3 regions of the Actinoplanes sp. NPDC049668 genome follow, and region 2 is predicted to be linked to each of the others. Evidence: riboswitches for the same ligand, from Rfam matches in the RefSeq annotation. Region 2 holds a riboswitch; each other region holds the start of a gene.
The links. Region 2 has a riboswitch for cyclic di-AMP ahead of ACIBSW_RS35735 (C40 family peptidase). Riboswitches for the same ligand answer to the same signal wherever they lie in the genome.
Positions count from the first base shown of each region.

Region 1 (5,744 bases), on a different contig from region 2:
CCGCGCCGAGCAGCGGCCGATCGGCTCCAAGGGCCTCACCGGCCCGGGCTACGACGGCCACACGTTCTGGGACGCCGAGACGTTCGTGCTGCCGGCCCTGACCTACACCCAGCCGTCCGCGGCCGCGGACGTGCTGCGCTGGCGGCACTCCACGCTGGATCTCGCCCGGGAGCGCGCGCAGACCCTCGGCCTGCAGGGCGCGGCCTTCCCGTGGCGCACCATCCGCGGGCAGGAGTGCTCGGCGTACTGGCCGGCCGGTACGGCCGGCTTCCACATCGGCGCGGACATCGCCGACGCCGTGCGCCGCTACGTCTCGGCGACCGGGGACTTCGACTTCGAGCGCGAGGTCGGCCTCGAGCTGCTGGTGGAGACCGCCCGGCTGTGGCGTTCGCTGGGCCACCACGACCGGCACGGTCGCTTCCACATCGACGGCGTCACCGGCCCGGACGAGTACACGGCCGTGGTCAACGACAACATCTACACCAACCTGATGGCGCAGCAGAACCTGTTCGCCGCGGCGGACGCGGTGAAGCGCCATCCCGACCTGGCCCGCAGGCTGGGCGTCGACGGCGAGGAGTCGGCCTCCTGGCGGGACGCGGCGGCGTCCGTGCACATCCCGTACGACCGGGAGCTCGGGGTGCACCAGCAGTCGGAGGGCTTCACCCGGCTGCAGGAGTGGGACTTCGAGAACACCCCGCCGGAGGCGTACCCGCTGCTGCTGAACTACCCGTACTTCGACCTGTACCGCAAGCAGGTGGTCAAGCAGGCCGACCTGGTCATGGCGATGTACGTGCGGGGTGACGCCTTCACGCCGGAGGAGAAGGCCCGCAACTTCGCCTACTACGACTCGCGTACCGTGCGGGACTCGTCGCTGTCGGCGTGCATCCAGGCCGTCATGGCCGCGGAGGTGGGCCACCTCGAGCTGGCACACGACTACCTGGGCGAGGCCGCCCTGATGGACCTGCACGACCTGCACCAGAACGCCCGCGACGGCGTGCACGTGGCGTCGCTCGCCGGCTCCTGGATCGCACTGGTGGCGGGACTGGGCGGCATGCGGGACTCGGGCGGGCAGCTGTCGTTCGCGCCGCGCCTGCCGAGCCGGATCAACGCGCTGGAGTTCTCGCTGCTCTGGCGCGGCCTGCGGCTGCGGGTGGCGGTGACGGCCGATGAGGTCACCTACTCGCTGCGCAACGGCGGCGGCTCGGCCCGGCTGGACCTCCTGCACCACGGCAAGGAGGTCACCATCACCCAGGTGAAGCCGGTCGTGCTGACCATCCCGCCGGCGCCGCCGACCGGCCCGCAGCCGAACCAGCCGTTCGGTCGTGCCCCGGTCCGGCGGGCCACCGGCGGCAGCAACTGACCGACGGCCTCGGCAGAAGAGAAAGCCCCCGTCCGAAAGGACGGGGGCTTTCTTCCGCGCGGGGATCAGAGCATCGACACGTGCACGTGGTCCGTGTGATCGCTCGGTCCGGAGTATGACTTCCAGCCCGTCGCCGGGAACCAGATCTGCCTGTTCCAGATGACGTACAGAATGCCTAGCTTGTCGGCGTTGCGCACCAGGAACGCCATCAGGTTGTTGCCGTACTCCCGGGTGTCCTGGTTGTGCCAGGGCGAGAAGCCGCTCTTCTGCAGCGACCAGTCGCAGGCCCGGCCCTTCGGGTGCTCGAACGGGCCGCCGTTACGGTGGCAGCCGACGAACCGCTTGAAGTTCGCCTTCTTTACTTCCTTGTACATGTGGAAGGTCCGCGGGGTGATGCAGCCGCTGGTCGTCGGGTCGTTCACGCTGCACGACTCGGGGCTGAACTCGCCGTCGGAGTTACGCGGCGCCGCGGCGGCCACCGGCGAATTGGCGAGCACGAAACCGCCGGTCACGGTGTTGCCGCCGACCTTGGCCAGGGCCTTCTCCGCCGCCTGCTTCTGCTTGGTCATCGCGGCGAGGTTCTGCTGCTGGGCCTTGACCTCCTGGTCGAGGCGGGCCTTGGCCGTGTTGACGGCGTCGATGGCCTGGTAGAGCGCGTGCAGCTTGCCGTCGTTGAGTGCGCTGATCTCCTCGAGGGAGACCGCCTTCTTGAGGAAGCCCTCCGGGCCGTCCGTGTTCAGCAGGAAGCCCATGGTGGAGATGCCACCGGTGCGGTACTGCTGTGCCGCGACGGCGCCGACCTCGGGAAGCATGGCGTCCCGGCGGGCCTCGGCTTCCTTGACCCGCAGCGCCAGGCCGAGCTGCGTCTTGGTCGACTTCTTGACCGCGGACTTCGCCGCTACGAACCGGCGTCCGGTGGAGTCGAGCACTTCGTTGAGGAGTGGGTCGTCGTCGCCGTCGTCGGCGGTCGTCGTCTTCTTCTTGTCGTCCGGGTCGGCGCTTGCCGGAGCGGCGGGCACGAGAAGCATCGTGACCGCGACGAGCGGTGCCAGGGCGAGTACCAGCCACCGGCGGGGTCTTGCCGTCATTCAGAATCCTTCCGCGTGGCCGCCGACCGGGTTAGCTGACGGGTTCGGGACGGAAGCAATCCCTACCACGGTTAAGTGGATTCACCCCACTACTGCGTGTGGTTCCCCGGTTCGCCTCGCGGCGATTAGGCGGTGGACTGCCGGCACCTTGGGGGCGGTGCCTTCCTTGGCAGTAACCGGCGGCCAGCTTACCCGACAACGGGCCGTCTGCCAGTGTCCACGACGGCCATAAAAGCGTTACCCCGCAACGACTTTCCGTTACATTTCGATGTAATGACGCTGGTCGTTAACGACGGGTCGGCCATCGGTGTGAGTCACTGCATTGTTCTCGCGGAAAAATTACCCCGAGTGGCGGCATTGTTGCCCTAAGTGCGACACCTGTCGATTCTTAGCATCGATGGGTAGTGTTCGTCACGGTCTCCGCGGAGACCGCCGCCTAATCGTCGCAAGACGAGCCGGGGAACCAACCGAGTAATGGGGTGAATCGGGTCCGCGTCACAGGCACGGACCGGTAGGGATCGCTTCCGTCCCGAACCCGTCAGCTAACCCGGTCGGCGGCCGACGGAAGGAAAGCACTTGAGGCTCAAACCTGCCCGCCGACGATTAGCGGCCGTGCTGACGGCGCTCGTCGCCACCTCGGGGCTGGCGCTGGCCGCCCCGTCCCCCGCCTCCGCCGTGCCCCGGCCGCTAGCCGCGCCGGGCGACTCTGGCGACGACGGCGAGGGTGGCTCCAAGTCCCTGATCCAGCAGCTCGAGGCGGCGTCCAAGGGCTTCGTCGAGGCCAAGGAGGCCCTGGCCCGCTCCAAGGCGCGCCAGCAGCAGTTGATCGCCAAGCTCAAGGAGATCGACACCGAGCTCGGCCCCCGGCAGGCGGCGCTGGACGACATAGTCCAGCAGTCGTACCGGGTCGGGCGCCTCGGGCCGATGACCGCCCTGCTCAGCGCCGACTCCACCGGCAGCATGCTGGACCGCGCGGAGATCCTCGAGACGGTCGCCGTCAAGCAGGACCGCGCGGTGCGTGATCTCAAGGACGCCAGGGTCCGGCAGCAGCGGGCGAAGACCGCGATCGACGCCGAGATCCGCGATCAGCAGCGCCAGGTCGAGATCATGGCCAAGCGCAAGGCGCAGGCGGAGGGCGCTCTCAAGGCGGCCAACGCGGCGAACGGCGTCGACGAGTCGTCCGGCGGCGCCGAATCCAGCGGCGGGAGCAGCAGCGGCGGGAGCAGTAGCGGCGGCGGCAGCAACCTGCGGGCCGCGGCCGCGCCGCGCAACTCCGACGGGTCGCTGCCGAACCAGTCCTGCAGCGTCAACGACCCGACCACCTCCGGCTGCATCACGGCGCGCACCCTGCACGCGATGAAGGAGGCGAAGAAGGACGGCTTCACCCGCTTCGTCGCCTGCTTCCGCCAGCAGAACAGCGGCGAGCATCCGAAGGGCCGGGCCTGCGACTACGCCGCCGACAAGAACGGCTTCGGCGGCGTCGCCACGGGCAGCAGCAGGACGTACGGCAACCGGCTGGCGGACTACTTCATCGACAACGCCAGCGGGCTGGGCGTGCTCTACGTGATCTGGTTCAAGCGGATCTGGCTGCCCAGCAGCGGCTGGAAGGCGTACTCGAGGGGCAACGGCGACCCCTCGAGCGATCACACCAACCACGTGCATCTCTCGATGCGCTAGCCGGCCGCAGGGGTGCGGGGCCTACCGCTTGACGTAGGCCTCGTACTCCTTCAGCACGTCCTCGGTCGGGCCGTCCGCCCGGATCAGCCCCGACTCGAGCCAGATGCTGCGCTCGCAGGTGTCCCGGATCGACTGCTCGCTGTGGCTGACCAGGAAGACCGTGCCGGCCTCGGCCCGCAGGTCGCGGACCCGCTGCTCGCTGCGCCGGCGGAACTTCGCGTCACCGGTGGCCAGCGCCTCGTCGATCAGCAGCACGTCGTGCTTCTTCGCCGCCGCGATCGAGAACCGCAGCCGCGCCGACATGCCAGACGAGTAGGTGCGCATCGGCAGCGAGCTGAAGTCGCCGCGCTCGTTGATCCCGGAGAACTCGATGATGTCCTTCACCTGGGACTTCACGTCCGCCGGTGACATGCCCATCGCCAGGCAGCCGAGCACGACGTTGCGCTCGCCGGGCAGGTCGTTCATCAGGGCCGCGTTGACGCCGAGCAGCGACGGCTGCCCGGCCGCGTAGATCGCGCCGCGCTCGACCGGGAGCAGCCCGGCGATCGCGCGCAGCAGGGTCGACTTGCCGGAGCCGTTGGTGCCGATCAGGCCGATGGCCTCGCCCTTGTACGCGACGAAGCTGACGCCCTTGATCGCGTGCACCTCGCGCAGCGTGGCCGGCTTGGTGCCGGTGACGATCCGCTTGAAGCTCGCCAGCGGGCTGCCGGTGCCGGCCGTCGCGGCCTGGTGCACCCGGTAGACCACGTGTGCGTCGTCGACGATGACCGTCGGTTCGCGCCGGTCGGTGCCGGAGTCGTCAGCCACGGCCGTAACCCTTCTCTCCGCGCCAGAAGTAGATGTAGCCGCCGAGTCCGACCAGCACGGTCCAGCCGATCGCCTGGAGCCAGAGCACCGGGGCCGGGGCCGCCAGCGTGACGTCCTCCATCAGCGCGTGCCGCATGAGCTCGATGAAGATCAGCAGCGGGTTCGCCTGGACCAGGGCCAGCTTCCAGCCGCTCAGGTGATCGGTGAACTGCTGCACCGGGTAGAGCACGGCCGAGCCGTACAGCCAGATCCGCATGAGGAACGGCACCAGCTGCTTGAAGTCGGCGACCTTGGAGCCCAGCCGGGCCGTAAACATGGCCAGGCCCGCGTTGAAGATCGACTGAAGCAGGAAGGCCGGGACGATCAGCAGCCACTCCCAGGTGATCGGCTCGCCGAAGCCCAGCACGATGACCAGGAGCACGGCCATCGAGGCCACCATGTTGCGAATCTCGACCATGGTGATGGCCAGCGGAAGGCTCGCCCGGGGGAAGTGCAGCGCCCGGATCAGGCCCATGTTGGAGCTGATCGACTGGATGCCGGCCTGCACCACGGACTGGGTGAACCCGAACATGAAGACACCGATGCAGAGGTACGCGACGAAGTTGTCGACGCCTCGCTGGGTGTCCAGGAGCACACCGAAGATCACGTAGTAGACGGCCGCGTTGATCAGCGGCGTCAGTACCTGCCAGATGGCGCCGAGCTTGGTGCGGCCCAGGGTCGAGGAGACCTTGGCGTTCGCGTACGACGCGATGAAGTGCCGGTATGACCAGAGCTGCCGTGAGTAGTCGGGCAGGCCTGGCAGCTTGCCGGCG
Region 1 covers NZ_JBITLR010000006.1:326,585-332,328, forward strand. Annotated here, with positions in the region: gene ACIBSW_RS26145 (glycoside hydrolase family 65 protein) at 1-1,360, shown strand, start outside; gene ACIBSW_RS26150 (hypothetical protein) at 1,426-2,448, opposite strand; cyclic di-AMP (ydaO/yuaA leader) riboswitch at 2,452-2,590, opposite strand; cyclic di-AMP (ydaO/yuaA leader) riboswitch at 2,872-3,021, shown strand; gene ACIBSW_RS26155 (hypothetical protein) at 3,061-4,125, shown strand; gene ACIBSW_RS26160 (ABC transporter ATP-binding protein) at 4,147-4,932, opposite strand; gene ACIBSW_RS26165 (ABC transporter permease) at 4,925-5,744, opposite strand, start outside.
Region 1: another riboswitch for cyclic di-AMP. It lies ahead of ACIBSW_RS26150 (hypothetical protein); the one in region 2 lies ahead of ACIBSW_RS35735 (C40 family peptidase).

Region 2 (5,744 bases):
CCGCGGGTCGACCACAGGTAGAGGGCGGCGGCCGCCATGGCCAGCATGCCGACGCCGATCATGAGCCGGAAGGTCCAGAACGCGACCGGGATCATCGGCACGTAGCTGCCCGGCCCGTACTGCGCGGCGTACTGGGCCTGCAGGTCGTCGATGCCCTGCACCTCGGCGCCGGGGGAGCCCTTGGCCAGGATGGAGAGCAGCCAGGGCACCTCGAGGCTGAAGAACGGCCGGCCGCCGCTGATGTCGCCGACCGCGAAGAGCGAGAACGGCGCGCCCGTGGTGGTCTCGTACAGCGATTCGGCGGCGGCCATCTTCATCGGCTGCACCTCGGTGATCACCTTGCCGAGGTGGTCGCCGGTCAGGGCGGTCAGCGCGCCGCCGGCGACGGTCATCCAGGCGCCGAGGCGGGCGAGGGGGTGGAAGCCGGCGTCGGACGCCATCCGCCGTACGGCGATCGCCAGCAGGAGCGACCCGCCCACCATGATCGCCCCGGCCAGGGTGTGCGGGAACGCGGCCAGGTTGACCTTGTTGAGCAGCAGCGCGCCGAAGTCGTCGAGGCGGGCCCGCCCGGTGACCGGGTCCAGGGAGTAGGCGACCGGGTTCTGCATGAACGAGTTCGCGGCCAGGATGATGAACGCGGACAGCACCGTGCCCACGGCGACGACCACGATCGTCGCCGCGTGCAGCCGCCGCGGCAGCCGGTCCCAGCCGAAGTACCACAGGGCCAGGAACGTCGCCTCGAGGAAGAACGCGAGCATGCCCTCGACGGCGAGCGTCGGGCCGAACACGTCGCCGTAGAAGCGGGCGAAGTTGCTCCACGCCATGCCGAACTGGAACTCCTGCACGAGCCCGGTGACGACGCCGACGGCGAACGTGACGATGAGCAGCCCGCCGACGAACTTGGTGAGCCGCAGGTAGTTCTCCCGGCCGGTGCGCAGCCAGGCGATCTCCAGCCCGGCGGCGGCGCAGGCCAGGCTGATCGACAGCGGCACGAAGAAGTAGTGGTAGATCGTCACCACCGCGAACTGCAGGCGGGTCAGGTCGAGCACATCCATGGGCCATCCCCTTCTACGACGATGCGTAGTAGATACTACGTGACGTAGTACGACGCTCTGCAGTAGAGTGGTCCGCATGGCATTGGGGGACCTCGAGCGCGAGGTCATGGCGCAGTTGTGGGACGCCGAGGAGCCGCTGACCGTGCGGCAGGTGCACGACCGGCTGAGCCGCGACCGCGACCTGGCGTACACGACGGTGATGACCGTGCTGGACCGGCTCGCCAAGAAGGGCGTCGTGCTGCAGCAGCGCGCCGACCGCGCCTACCGCTACGCGCCCGCGCAGAGCCGCGAGGAGATGACGGCCGCCCTGATGCTCGACGCGCTCAGCGCCGCGCCCGACGGCGTCCGCGACGCGGCCCTGGCGCACTTCGTCGGCCGGATCGACCCGTCCGCGCTTACCGCCGCGATCGAGGCGGCGCGGAAGGGCCCGGGCGCCGTGTGACCGCGCTGCTGCTCGGCGCGCTCGGGCTGACCCTGTCCCTCGCCGTTCCGGGCGTCCTGGCGAGCGCCCGCTGGCCCGACCGGGCGCCGGCCGCCGCGGTGCTGCTCTGGCAGAGCGTCACCCTCGCCGGGGTGCTCTGCGCGCTCGGCGTGGTGCTGGCCGGCCCGCAGGAGCTGGTCGGCGCGCTGGGCTCGGGCCGGATGGCGGGCGCCGCGGCGCTGATCGGCGCCCTCGCCGTCGCCGCGCTGATCATCCTGCGGCTGCTGGTCTCGCTGGTCCGGGTCGCCACCCGGGCGCGGGCCCGCCGGGCCCGGCACCGGATGCTGGTCGACCTGCTCGACACGGCCGAGCGCCACGGCGAGCTGCCGGCCGAGGTGCCCGACGGGCTGCGGGTGCTGCACGGGCCGCTGCCGTTCGCGTACTGCCTGCCGGGGCGCTCGTCGCGGGTGGTGCTCAGCAGCGGCGCGCTCCAAGTCCTGGACGCCGCGCAGGTGGGCGTGGTCATCGCGCACGAGCAGGCGCACCTGCGGCACCGCCACGACGTGGTGATGGAGTCGTTCACCGCGTTCTACGCCTCGGTGCCCCGCCCGCTGCGCAGCCGCGCGCCGCTTGACGCCGTACACCTGCTGTTGGAGATGGTCGCGGACGACGCGGCCCGGCGGCGCGGCGGCGCGGCCGCGCTGCGCACGGCCCTCGCGCTGCTCGGCGACGCGGTCGGCCCGGACGCGCCGGCCGACGCCGGCGGCGCCGAGGCCGAGCGCCGGCGCCGGATGGACCGGCTGGCCGGCGCCGACCCGCGGTCCGCCGGCCTGACCGTCGCGGCGGCCGGCGCGGCGGCCGGACTGCTGGTGTTACCGACAGTGATCGTGGTGTTGCCCTGGCTCGACCGTGCCCTCTCCGCGTGGCCCCTTTAAGTCTCCATTAATTACTGAGGGTCACTGGGCGTTATGCGGTGTGTGCCCTGGAAATGCCGGGTTCTCATACCCATTGATCGGGAGTACCGTGGTGCCGGCTCGGCAGTCCCCCCTCGTCCGAACCCCCGGGCGAACTGACGGGCCACCGCCTAATCGTGTTTCACGAGCCGGGGACCCAGGAAACCGGGGTCAAGCCACAGCTACATCGTGGCCGGGCGTGCTTCCCGCCCGAACCCGTCAGCTAACCCGGTCGGCGGATGAGGGAAGAAAGGACACTGCACCTACGTGAAACGGATTGAGGCGCGCCGCGCCGCAATTCTGCGCAGCGTCGCGTGCGCCGTCGCCGCGGTCGGGATTCTTCTCGCGCCCGGCGTGGCACATGCGGTGCCGTCACCGTCGAGCATCGAAAAGCAGATCGACGAGCAGTGGAACAAGCTGGAACCGGTCATCGAGCAGTACAACAACGTGCACAACCAGCTGCTCAAGAACCGGGCACAGCTCAAGAAGATCGACAAGCGGCTCGCTCCGCTGGAGCTGCAGGTCAATCTCGCCATGTCGCAGGTGGGCGCCATGGCGGGGCAGGCCTACATGCAGGGTTCGCCCAACGCCTTGAACGCCATGATCGTCAGTGGCTCGCCGACCGGCCTGACCGAGAAGCTCACGTTCCTCGACCAGCTCGGCCGGCACCAGCGCGAGTCGGTCGCGGACGTGTCGAAGCTGCGGGACAAGCTCTCGGCCGACCGTCGTGATCTGGACACCCTGACCTCTGCTGTCGCGGCCCGCGACAAGCTGCTCGGGCAGCAGAAGAAGGACATCCAGAAGAAGGTCGACGCCCTGCAGAAACTGCGGATCAGGGCGTACGGCGCGAGCGGCGGCGCCGACGGTCCGCTCAAGACGGGGCCGTGTCCCGTCGACTACACCAACGACAAGGGCGGCCGGGCGGCGCAGAAGGCGTGCGACCTCATCGGCAAGCCCTACGTCTTCGGTGCCGAGGGCCCGAGCGGTTACGACTGCTCCGGCCTGACCAAGGTGGCGTGGGCGGCCGTCGGGGTACACCTGGAGCACTACACAGGTGACCAGATCAGGGAGGGCAGGTCGGTCAGCCGCAGCGAAATTCAGCCGGGCGACCTGGTCTTCTACGGCAGTCCCGTGCACCACGTGGGCATCTATGTTGGCGGCAACACCATGGTTCACGCGCCACACACCGGTGACCATGTACGCATGGCCTCGATCGACCGCGGCGGTGCCATCACCGGCATCCGCAGACCGGCCTGACCGGGGCAGCAGCACACGGAGAAAGCCGCCACACTCGTGGCGGCTTTTTCTCTGTACCAGAATGATCAGATGTTTCCCGCCGCCTTCACCCGCAACGTGGCCAACAGCTGGGGCGATGCCGGCCGTGACTGGCTGGCCGGCCTGCCGGCGCTGGTCGACGCCGTCGCCCGCGACTGGCGGCTCAGCGTCGGCGCGCCGTACCCGCTGAGCTTCAACTGGGTGGCGCCGGTGCGCCGGGCCGACGGCTCGCCGGCGGTGCTCAAGCTCGGCGTGCCGACGGCGCCGGACCTGGCCGCCGAGGCCGCCGCGCTGTCGTTCTTCGCCGGCGCGGGCGCGGCCGCGCTGCTGGACCACGACGCGGACCGCGGCGCGCTGCTGCTGGAGCGGGTCGAGCCCGGGCGCACGCTGCGCACCCTGGTGCGCGACCACGACGAGCGGGCGACCGCCGTCCTGATCGCGGTGATGCGGCGCCTGCACCGGCCCGCGCCGACCGGCCTGGCCTGCCACGAACTCGCCGGCTACGGCGACGCCTTCGCCGCGCACCTGCGCCGCTACCCGGGCGACGACCCGATCCCGCGGCGCTTGGTCGAGCGGGCCGCCGGGCTCTTCGCCGAGCTGTGCGCCTCCGCGCCGCGGCGGGTCGTCCTGCACGGCGACCTGCACCACGAGAACGTGCTGGCCGGCACCCGGGAGCCGTGGCTGGCCATCGACCCGCACGGCGTGCTCGGCGATCCCGGCTACGAGGTCGGCGCGTCGCTCTACAACCCGTTCGACGGCGACGAGCCCGTGCTCGACCTGCTGCCGGCCCGGGTCGAGCAGTTCGCGGACGGCCTCGGCATGCCGCTCGAGCGGGTGGTCGCGTGGGGTTTCGTGCAGGCCGTGCTCTCGGAGGTCTGGTCCTCCGAGGGCGGGCCGGCGGCGCCCGGCCAGGGGCTCGAGGTGGCGCTCAGCCTTCGCCCGCGGCTGAGCTGACCAGGCGCAGCAGCCGGACCAGCTCGCCGCGCTCGGCGGCCGACAGCGGCGCGAGCAGCTCCTCCTGGATCTCCGCGGCCCGCTGCGCCAGCGCCGCCGCGCGCGCGTGCCCCAGCGGGGTCACCGTGACGGTGTTGCGGCGCCGGTCGGCCGGGTCCGGCCGGCGCTCGACGTAGCCGCCGTCGGTCAGCTCGTTGAGCGCCGCGACCATGTCGCTGAAGTGGATGCCGGTGCGCCGTCCCAGGTCCGCCTGGCTGGCCGGCCCGTCGTCGATCAGCGTGGTGAGCAGCCGGTAGTGGTAGCCGCGCGCGCCGAGCTCGGCGAAGCGCTCGGTGACCAGGCGGTGTGCCAGCGCCGCGGTCCGGGTCAGCAGCCGGCTCGGGAGGTCGTCCATGTGTGCAGACTAACATTTGCCAGACTAACGTTAGTCGGCCTAACGTTAGTCGCATGAACGATATTCAGCCGTTCCGCGTACACGTACCGCAGTCCGACCTCGACGACCTCGACGACCGCCTCGCCCGCACCCGCTGGCCCGACGAACTGCCCGGCGCGGGCTGGGACTACGGGATCCCGCTGTCCCGGGTCCGGGACCTGGCCGAGCACTGGCGCACCGGCTACGACTGGCGCGCGCACGAGGCGGCGCTCAACGCGTACCCGCAGTTCGTCACCGAGATCGACGGGCAGCGGGTGCACTTCCTGCACGTCCGGTCCGCGAACCCGGACGCGCTGCCGCTGCTGCTGGTGCACGGCTGGCCCGGCTCGGTGTTCGACTTCCTCGACCTGATCGAGCCGCTGACCGGCCACTTCCACCTGGTGATCCCGTCGATTCCGGGCTTCGGGTTCTCCGGCCCGACCGCCGAGCGCGGCTGGGACCAGCACCGGATCGCCCGCGCGTTCGCCGAGCTGATGACCCGGCTGGGCTACCCGCGGTTCGGCGCACAGGGCGGCGACTGGGGCTCCGGCATCGCCCGGGCGCTGGGCGCGGTCGCGCTCGAGCGGGTGGTCGGCGTGCACGTCAACTACCTGCCGCTGACCGGCCCGACCGCCGGGCTCTGCGACTCCGACCGCGAGCGCGCCGAGCGAACC
Region 2 covers NZ_JBITLR010000009.1:490,917-496,660, forward strand. Annotated here, with positions in the region: gene ACIBSW_RS35720 (cytochrome ubiquinol oxidase subunit I) at 1-1,055, opposite strand, end outside; gene ACIBSW_RS35725 (BlaI/MecI/CopY family transcriptional regulator) at 1,132-1,497, shown strand; gene ACIBSW_RS35730 (M48 family metalloprotease) at 1,494-2,411, shown strand; cyclic di-AMP (ydaO/yuaA leader) riboswitch at 2,548-2,682, shown strand; gene ACIBSW_RS35735 (C40 family peptidase) at 2,697-3,686, shown strand; gene ACIBSW_RS35740 (aminoglycoside phosphotransferase family protein) at 3,756-4,658, shown strand; gene ACIBSW_RS35745 (MarR family winged helix-turn-helix transcriptional regulator) at 4,633-5,052, opposite strand; gene ACIBSW_RS35750 (epoxide hydrolase family protein) at 5,115-5,744, shown strand, end outside.

Region 3 (5,744 bases), on a different contig from region 2:
ACACGGTCCAACTCCGCTCGGATGTCCTGGAACGCGGTGTAGTTCGCGATCACCTCGAGGCGGCCCGGCGGGCTGGCCCGTACCGCCTCGTCGAAGGTATGCACGTGCCGGAAGGCCACATCGTTCACTTCCAGTCGCACGGCGAGGTCGTAGGCGCGGTCGCCGGTGATCAGGACCTGCCGCCCGCGCAGCGGGGAGAAGTCGACGTCGTACAGCCACGACGTGTCGAAGCCGTCGGGGTCGCGGGCGTTGATGGAGAGCAGCGTCGGCGCCACCTCGGCCATGTCGAACGCCTCCAGCCAGCTGGCCGGGTTCTTGGCCAGCAGCAGCCGGATGTTGCGCCCGTCGCGGTCGACCTGCGCGTAGCGGCCGGCCACCGAGGCGACGCCGGCGAGCCGGGGCGCGGCCTCTATCGGCCGGATGCCGAACTCGGCGGCGACGGCCAGCGCGGTGGCCGCGTTGCCGAGGTTGACCTTGCCCGGTAGCTGCAGCTTGACCAGGTGCCAGTCGCCCCGGGGGTCGACGACGCCGTCGTCCTCGACGGTCCACTGCGCCCGGGGGCGGCGCAGCGGGCAGCCGGTGCACCACCAGTCGCCGTTGGCGCGCTCGATGGACGAGCCGCACTCGGGGCAGACGAACGAGTCGTCGAGCCACCGCTGTCCGGCGCTGAACCACACGACGTGCTGCGTGTCGATCGCGGCCCAGACGACCATCGGGTCGTCGGCGTTGGCGACCACGTGCACGTCGGGGTGGGCGGCCAGGGCCGTGCGCCACATCTGCGCCATCATCGCCACCTCCTTCGCCCGGTCGAGCTGGTCGCGGGACAGGTTCAGCAAGGCGACCACACGCGGGGTGGTCTCGTCGATCACCCGGGCGAGGTAGTGCTCGTCGACCTCGAGCACCGCGAACGGGGTCGCGCCGGCCTTGGCCAGGGCCGAGGTGTGCCCGGTCGGCATGTTGGCGCCGAACGAGTTGGTGGCGACCGGGCCGAGCACGCCGACCGCGGCCGCGGCGAACCGCGTCGTGGTCGTCTTGCCGTTGGTGCCCGACACCAGCGCGATCGCGCGGCCGGCGGCCAGGTTTCTGAGCAGGTCAGGATCGATCTTGAGACCGATCCACCCGCCGATCACCGAGCCGTCACCGCGTCCCGCGGCGCGTGAGAGCGCCGCAGCGGTTCGCGACACCGAAGTCGCGACCTTGGCCCGTAGGGGCAATTTCCCGTCCGTCACGGCGACGAGGGTACCGGAAACGGACACTACGTCGAGTGGCCCCGGGGCCCGCGGCCTGCGGTGGACCGGGGTCGGCCGAACGGATGATCTCTACCCCGCCGCTCGGTGCCGCGTTTGGGCCGGTGGGGGCGTTTAGGCCGACATTCTCCCGATCTTGGCGACGTCCATGATCCACCGAGGTGCGGCTTTTTATGTGTCGTGTTTCACCCGTAACCTTCGGCGCTGGGTAAGTGATCCACTACGCCTCGTGTCGGCATTTGTCACGGCGCGGTTACAAACCGGACAGCTTCAGATGTGCCAAATACTCTGAGTGACCAATTGGGCCCCGACGGTCCCGGCGGAAATCGGGTAGCAAGGTTGGGCCGGTGAGCATCCGCTCGCCGTTCGTGTCGCATCGGACCACGCCGAGCCCTGCCCCGGTCCGGGCGGCATGACCACTGAGGTAGCTACAACCAACACAGGCATACGGGGGCAGGGACGGGGGACCCAGATTCGGTCCATCCGGCGGTCACGTCGCTTCGGCGGCGCGTACCGCCCGGACCTTGGGGTGAAGTCGTTAGCGCGACCGGGCAACCTTCCCGCCCGAACCCGACAGCTAACCTCGCAGGCGTGCCGGAGGGATATCTCTACCGTGCACGAACGCAGTTCGAGCCGGAACCGCCGCATGGCTGGAACCGGCACCATCGCACTGTCCCTGGGTCTCTGCCTCTGTGCCGGCCAGCTGGTCGCCACACCGGCGGCGACCGCCGCTCCCGCCGCCGAGGCGGCGTCCGCGGCATCGGTGATCAAGCCGAAGATCTCGAACTCCGCGGCCCGCTCCGTCGCGTGGGGCAAGAAGATCAAGGTCACCGCCAAGGTCATCGACCCGAAGACCGGCAAGGTCGTCACCAAGGGCTCGGTCCGCCTGCAGGCCAAGCGGAACGGCAAGTGGAGCACCTGGGTGACCCGCAAGCTGTCCGCCAAGGGCACGGTGACCCTGTCCGCGGAGCCGCACATCACCGGCTACTTCCGGACGCAGTACACCGGCGCCGCCGGCATCAAGTCGGTGACCAGCCCGGGCATCAAGGTCACCGTGCGCAGCAGCGGCGCGAAGGTCCTCGCCGAGGCGAGGAAGCACAAGGGCGCGCTCTACAAGTTCGGCGCCTCGGGTCCCAAGCGCTTCGACTGCTCGGGCTACACCCAGTACGTCTTCCGCAAGACGACGGGCAAGAAGCTCCCGCACAAGGCGAACGCCCAGCAGAAGTACGGCAAGAAGATCAGCAAGAGCAACCGGCGGGTCGGCGACCTGATCGTGTTCCGGTCGGGCTCGTACGGCACGCACGCCGGCATCTACGCGGGCAACGGCTACATGTGGGACTCGCCGCACTCGGGCGCCCGGGTGGGCAAGCACAAGATCTGGGGCAAGAACTACGTCGTTCGGCGCCTCGTCGCCGCCTGACGCTAGTAAGTACAGTGCCGCAGAGTTAAGAAGCAGTAGGACAGTTCAGTGGGGCGCGACCCGGTTCGGGTCGCGCCCCACTGTCGTGCACGCTCCACTTTCTCCTCCACTTTGCTCCACGCGCCGGTGCCTAACGGCGGTGAAAGCCCGATTTCGGGGGACTTTCATGCCCGCGTGGGCGGCATGTCGGAAAGTGGACCATGGCGCGGACGCCGATCTCCTCCACCTCGGCTCCACCGGCTCTGACGTGCGCATTCACTTGCGAATCTGACTCGCAGGCCGCGTCATTCCGGTTGCGGGTGGAGGGAAGTGGAGTAGAGTGGAGCGCAGTGGCAGGGCCTGAGGAGCTGACTCCGAAGGGGTTGCCGGCCCAGACGACAGGCGGTCCGCGAAACCGCCCAGGGGCAGGGGGTTGGGCCGATGTTTCTCGGCACGCACACCCCGCGCCTCGACGACAAGGGACGGCTGATCCTTCCGGCGAGGTTCCGCGACGAGCTGGCGGGAGGTGTCGTGATCACCAAGGGGCAGGAGCGTTGCCTTTACGTCTTCCCGATGCCTGAGTTCCAGCGCATCGCGGGCCAGCTGCGTGAGGCACCGGTCACCAACAAGGCGGCCCGGGCCTACAGCCGGGTGTTCTTCGCCAGTGCGCACGACGAGATCCCCGACAAGCAGGGCCGGGTCACCATCCCGGCGCACCTGCGGGGGTATGCGGCGCTCGACCGCGAGTTGGTCGTGATCGGCGCGAGCACGCGGGTGGAGATCTGGGACAAGCAGTCCTGGGAGCAGTACCTCTCGGCGAGCGAGGACGAGTTCGCCGACATCGAGGAGGGGGTGCTGCCCGGCGGACTGTGAGGCGTGGCACCTGTGGGCCGCCGACACGGTCCGGACGTCGCCTCGGCCGTACTGCGAGATCTCCAGCCGCTCCCGCTCCTGGCGCCTCTTCCCCGGCGCCAGGCGTGTGTCCGGTCGGGCGCGCCCGAAGGCAACGGGCACGAGCGGATGGGGATCTGGCGGTACGGACGGACGACCGGGCACGTAGGCGCCGAACGCCCCGGTTGGGGCGGCCGGTATCGGGTTAGGCCGGGTGAGCGCGGAAAGAGCGGGCAATGGGGGTCGTCATGGGGGAGCTTCGCGGCACGCACGTGCCGGTGCTGCTCGAGCGCTGCCTCGAGCTGCTCGCCCCGGCCCTCGGCCTTCCGGGCGCGGTGCACGTCGACTTCACGCTGGGCCTGGGCGGGCACGCCGAGGCGGTGCTGGAGCGCCACCCCGACGTGGTCCTCATCGGACTCGACCGGGACACCGAGGCGCTCGCGCACTCCCGGCACCGGCTGGCCCGCTTCGGCGACCGGGTGCACTTCGTACACGCGGTCTACGACGAGCTGCCCGAGGTGCTCGCCAGGCTCGGCCGGCCGGCGTTCCACAGTGGGCTGTTCGATCTCGGCGTCTCCTCGCTGCAGCTCGACGAGCCGGACCGGGGCTTCGCCTACTCGCGGGACGCGCCGCTGGACATGCGGATGGACCAGTCGCGGGGCATCACCGCGGAGGATGTCGTCAACGGCTACGAGCCGGGCGAGCTCGTCCGCATCCTGCGGGTGTACGGCGAGGAGAAGTTCGCGCCCCGCGTCGTCTCGGCGATCGTCCGGGAGCGGGCGAAGGCGCGGATCGTCTCCTCGGCGCACCTGGCGGAACTGGTCAAGGACGCCATCCCGCAGGCCGGCCGGCGTACGGGTGGAAATCCCGCGAAAAGAACGTTTCAGGCGTTGCGCATCGAGGTAAATGCCGAGCTTGCGGCGGTCGAGGCGGCAGTGCCGGCCGCACTGGATCTGCTGGCCCCGAAGGGGCGCCTTGTCGTGATGTCGTACCAATCGCTGGAGGACCGGATCGTCAAGCGCGCCTTCGCCGAGCGGGCGCGCAGCACCGGGCCGATCGAACTGCCGGTCGAACTGCCCGGCACGGGTCCTTCGGTGCGGCTGCTGACCCGCGGGTCGGAGCCGCCGAGCGAGGAGGAAGTGGCGGAGAACCCGCGGGCGGCCTCGGTGAAGCTGCGCGCGGTGGAACGGATCGACCAGCACGAACAGGCATCGGGTGCCGCCCGCGAACGGCCCCGGATGTCTGCGCACGGGGGACAAGGGCGGACACGCCCGGGGGCACGCAAGGAGGGGGAGGGGCATTGAGCGAGCGCAGGACTGCGCCGCGGTCGGGGGGCCGGACCGCGGAGCAGATTGGCAGGGACCGGCGCAAGCCGGCCGCCGCGACTACGGGCACCACGAAGGGTGGTGGCGGCCGGGGGGCGCGTCAGCACCCGGCGGTCGGCGCCACCCAGGGCAGCACCGCCCTGAAGCTGACGGCCGAGCAGCAGGGCGGCAACGCCACCGCGCCCCGGCTGCGGGTCGCGCCGCCGGCGCCGATCAACGCGCCCCGGGCGCCGTTCATCGCGCTGGTGGTGGCGGTCGTCGTGGCCGGTGTGATCGGCATCCTGCTGATCAACACCAAGACCGCGGAGAACTCGTTCCGCATCGACACGCTGCAGAAGCAGCAGAAGAAGCTGGACACCCAGCAGCAGGAGCTGGAGAACGAGATCGCCGCCAACAACAGCCCGGGCAGCCTGGACGCGGCCGCCCGCCGGCTGGGCCTGGTCAAGGCGGAGAACCCGGCGTACATCCGGCTGCCGGACGGCGTGATCGTCCTGGTGCCGCGGCCGGCGACCGGCGACGTGGCCGTCACGGCGCAGGACTCCGCCGCGACGGCGACCGGACGGTAGAGCATGTCGCCGCGCGCCGACGAGACGCCGCGCCGGGGCCGGGAGCCCCGGCGCGGCGCTTCGCGTGACCTGCCGCCGGCCGACGAGCCCGGGCGCGAGGACGACCGGACCCGCGGCTTCGGCGGCATCGGCGACGCGCGGGCGTACACGCCGCGTGGGCGTACGGTGCGCGAGGGCGACCAGCGCACCCGTTCGCCGCGCGCCGGCCGGGACACCGACCCGTTCCGCCCGGCGCTGCAGGTCCTCGACGGCGGCCGGCCGGCCCGCACCCGCCGCCGGGAGCCCGAGGAGGCGCCGCCGCCACCGCAGCGCCGCG
Region 3 covers NZ_JBITLR010000003.1:497,091-502,834, forward strand. Annotated here, with positions in the region: gene ACIBSW_RS14975 (glutamine amidotransferase) at 1-4, opposite strand, end outside; gene ACIBSW_RS14980 (MurT ligase domain-containing protein) at 1-1,214, opposite strand, end outside; cyclic di-AMP (ydaO/yuaA leader) riboswitch at 1,664-1,854, shown strand; gene ACIBSW_RS14985 (C40 family peptidase) at 1,894-2,667, shown strand; gene mraZ (division/cell wall cluster transcriptional repressor MraZ) at 3,088-3,519, shown strand; gene rsmH (16S rRNA (cytosine(1402)-N(4))-methyltransferase RsmH) at 3,774-4,841, shown strand; gene ACIBSW_RS15000 (hypothetical protein) at 4,838-5,428, shown strand; gene ACIBSW_RS15005 (penicillin-binding transpeptidase domain-containing protein) at 5,432-5,744, shown strand, end outside.
Region 3: another riboswitch for cyclic di-AMP. It lies ahead of ACIBSW_RS14985 (C40 family peptidase); the one in region 2 lies ahead of ACIBSW_RS35735 (C40 family peptidase).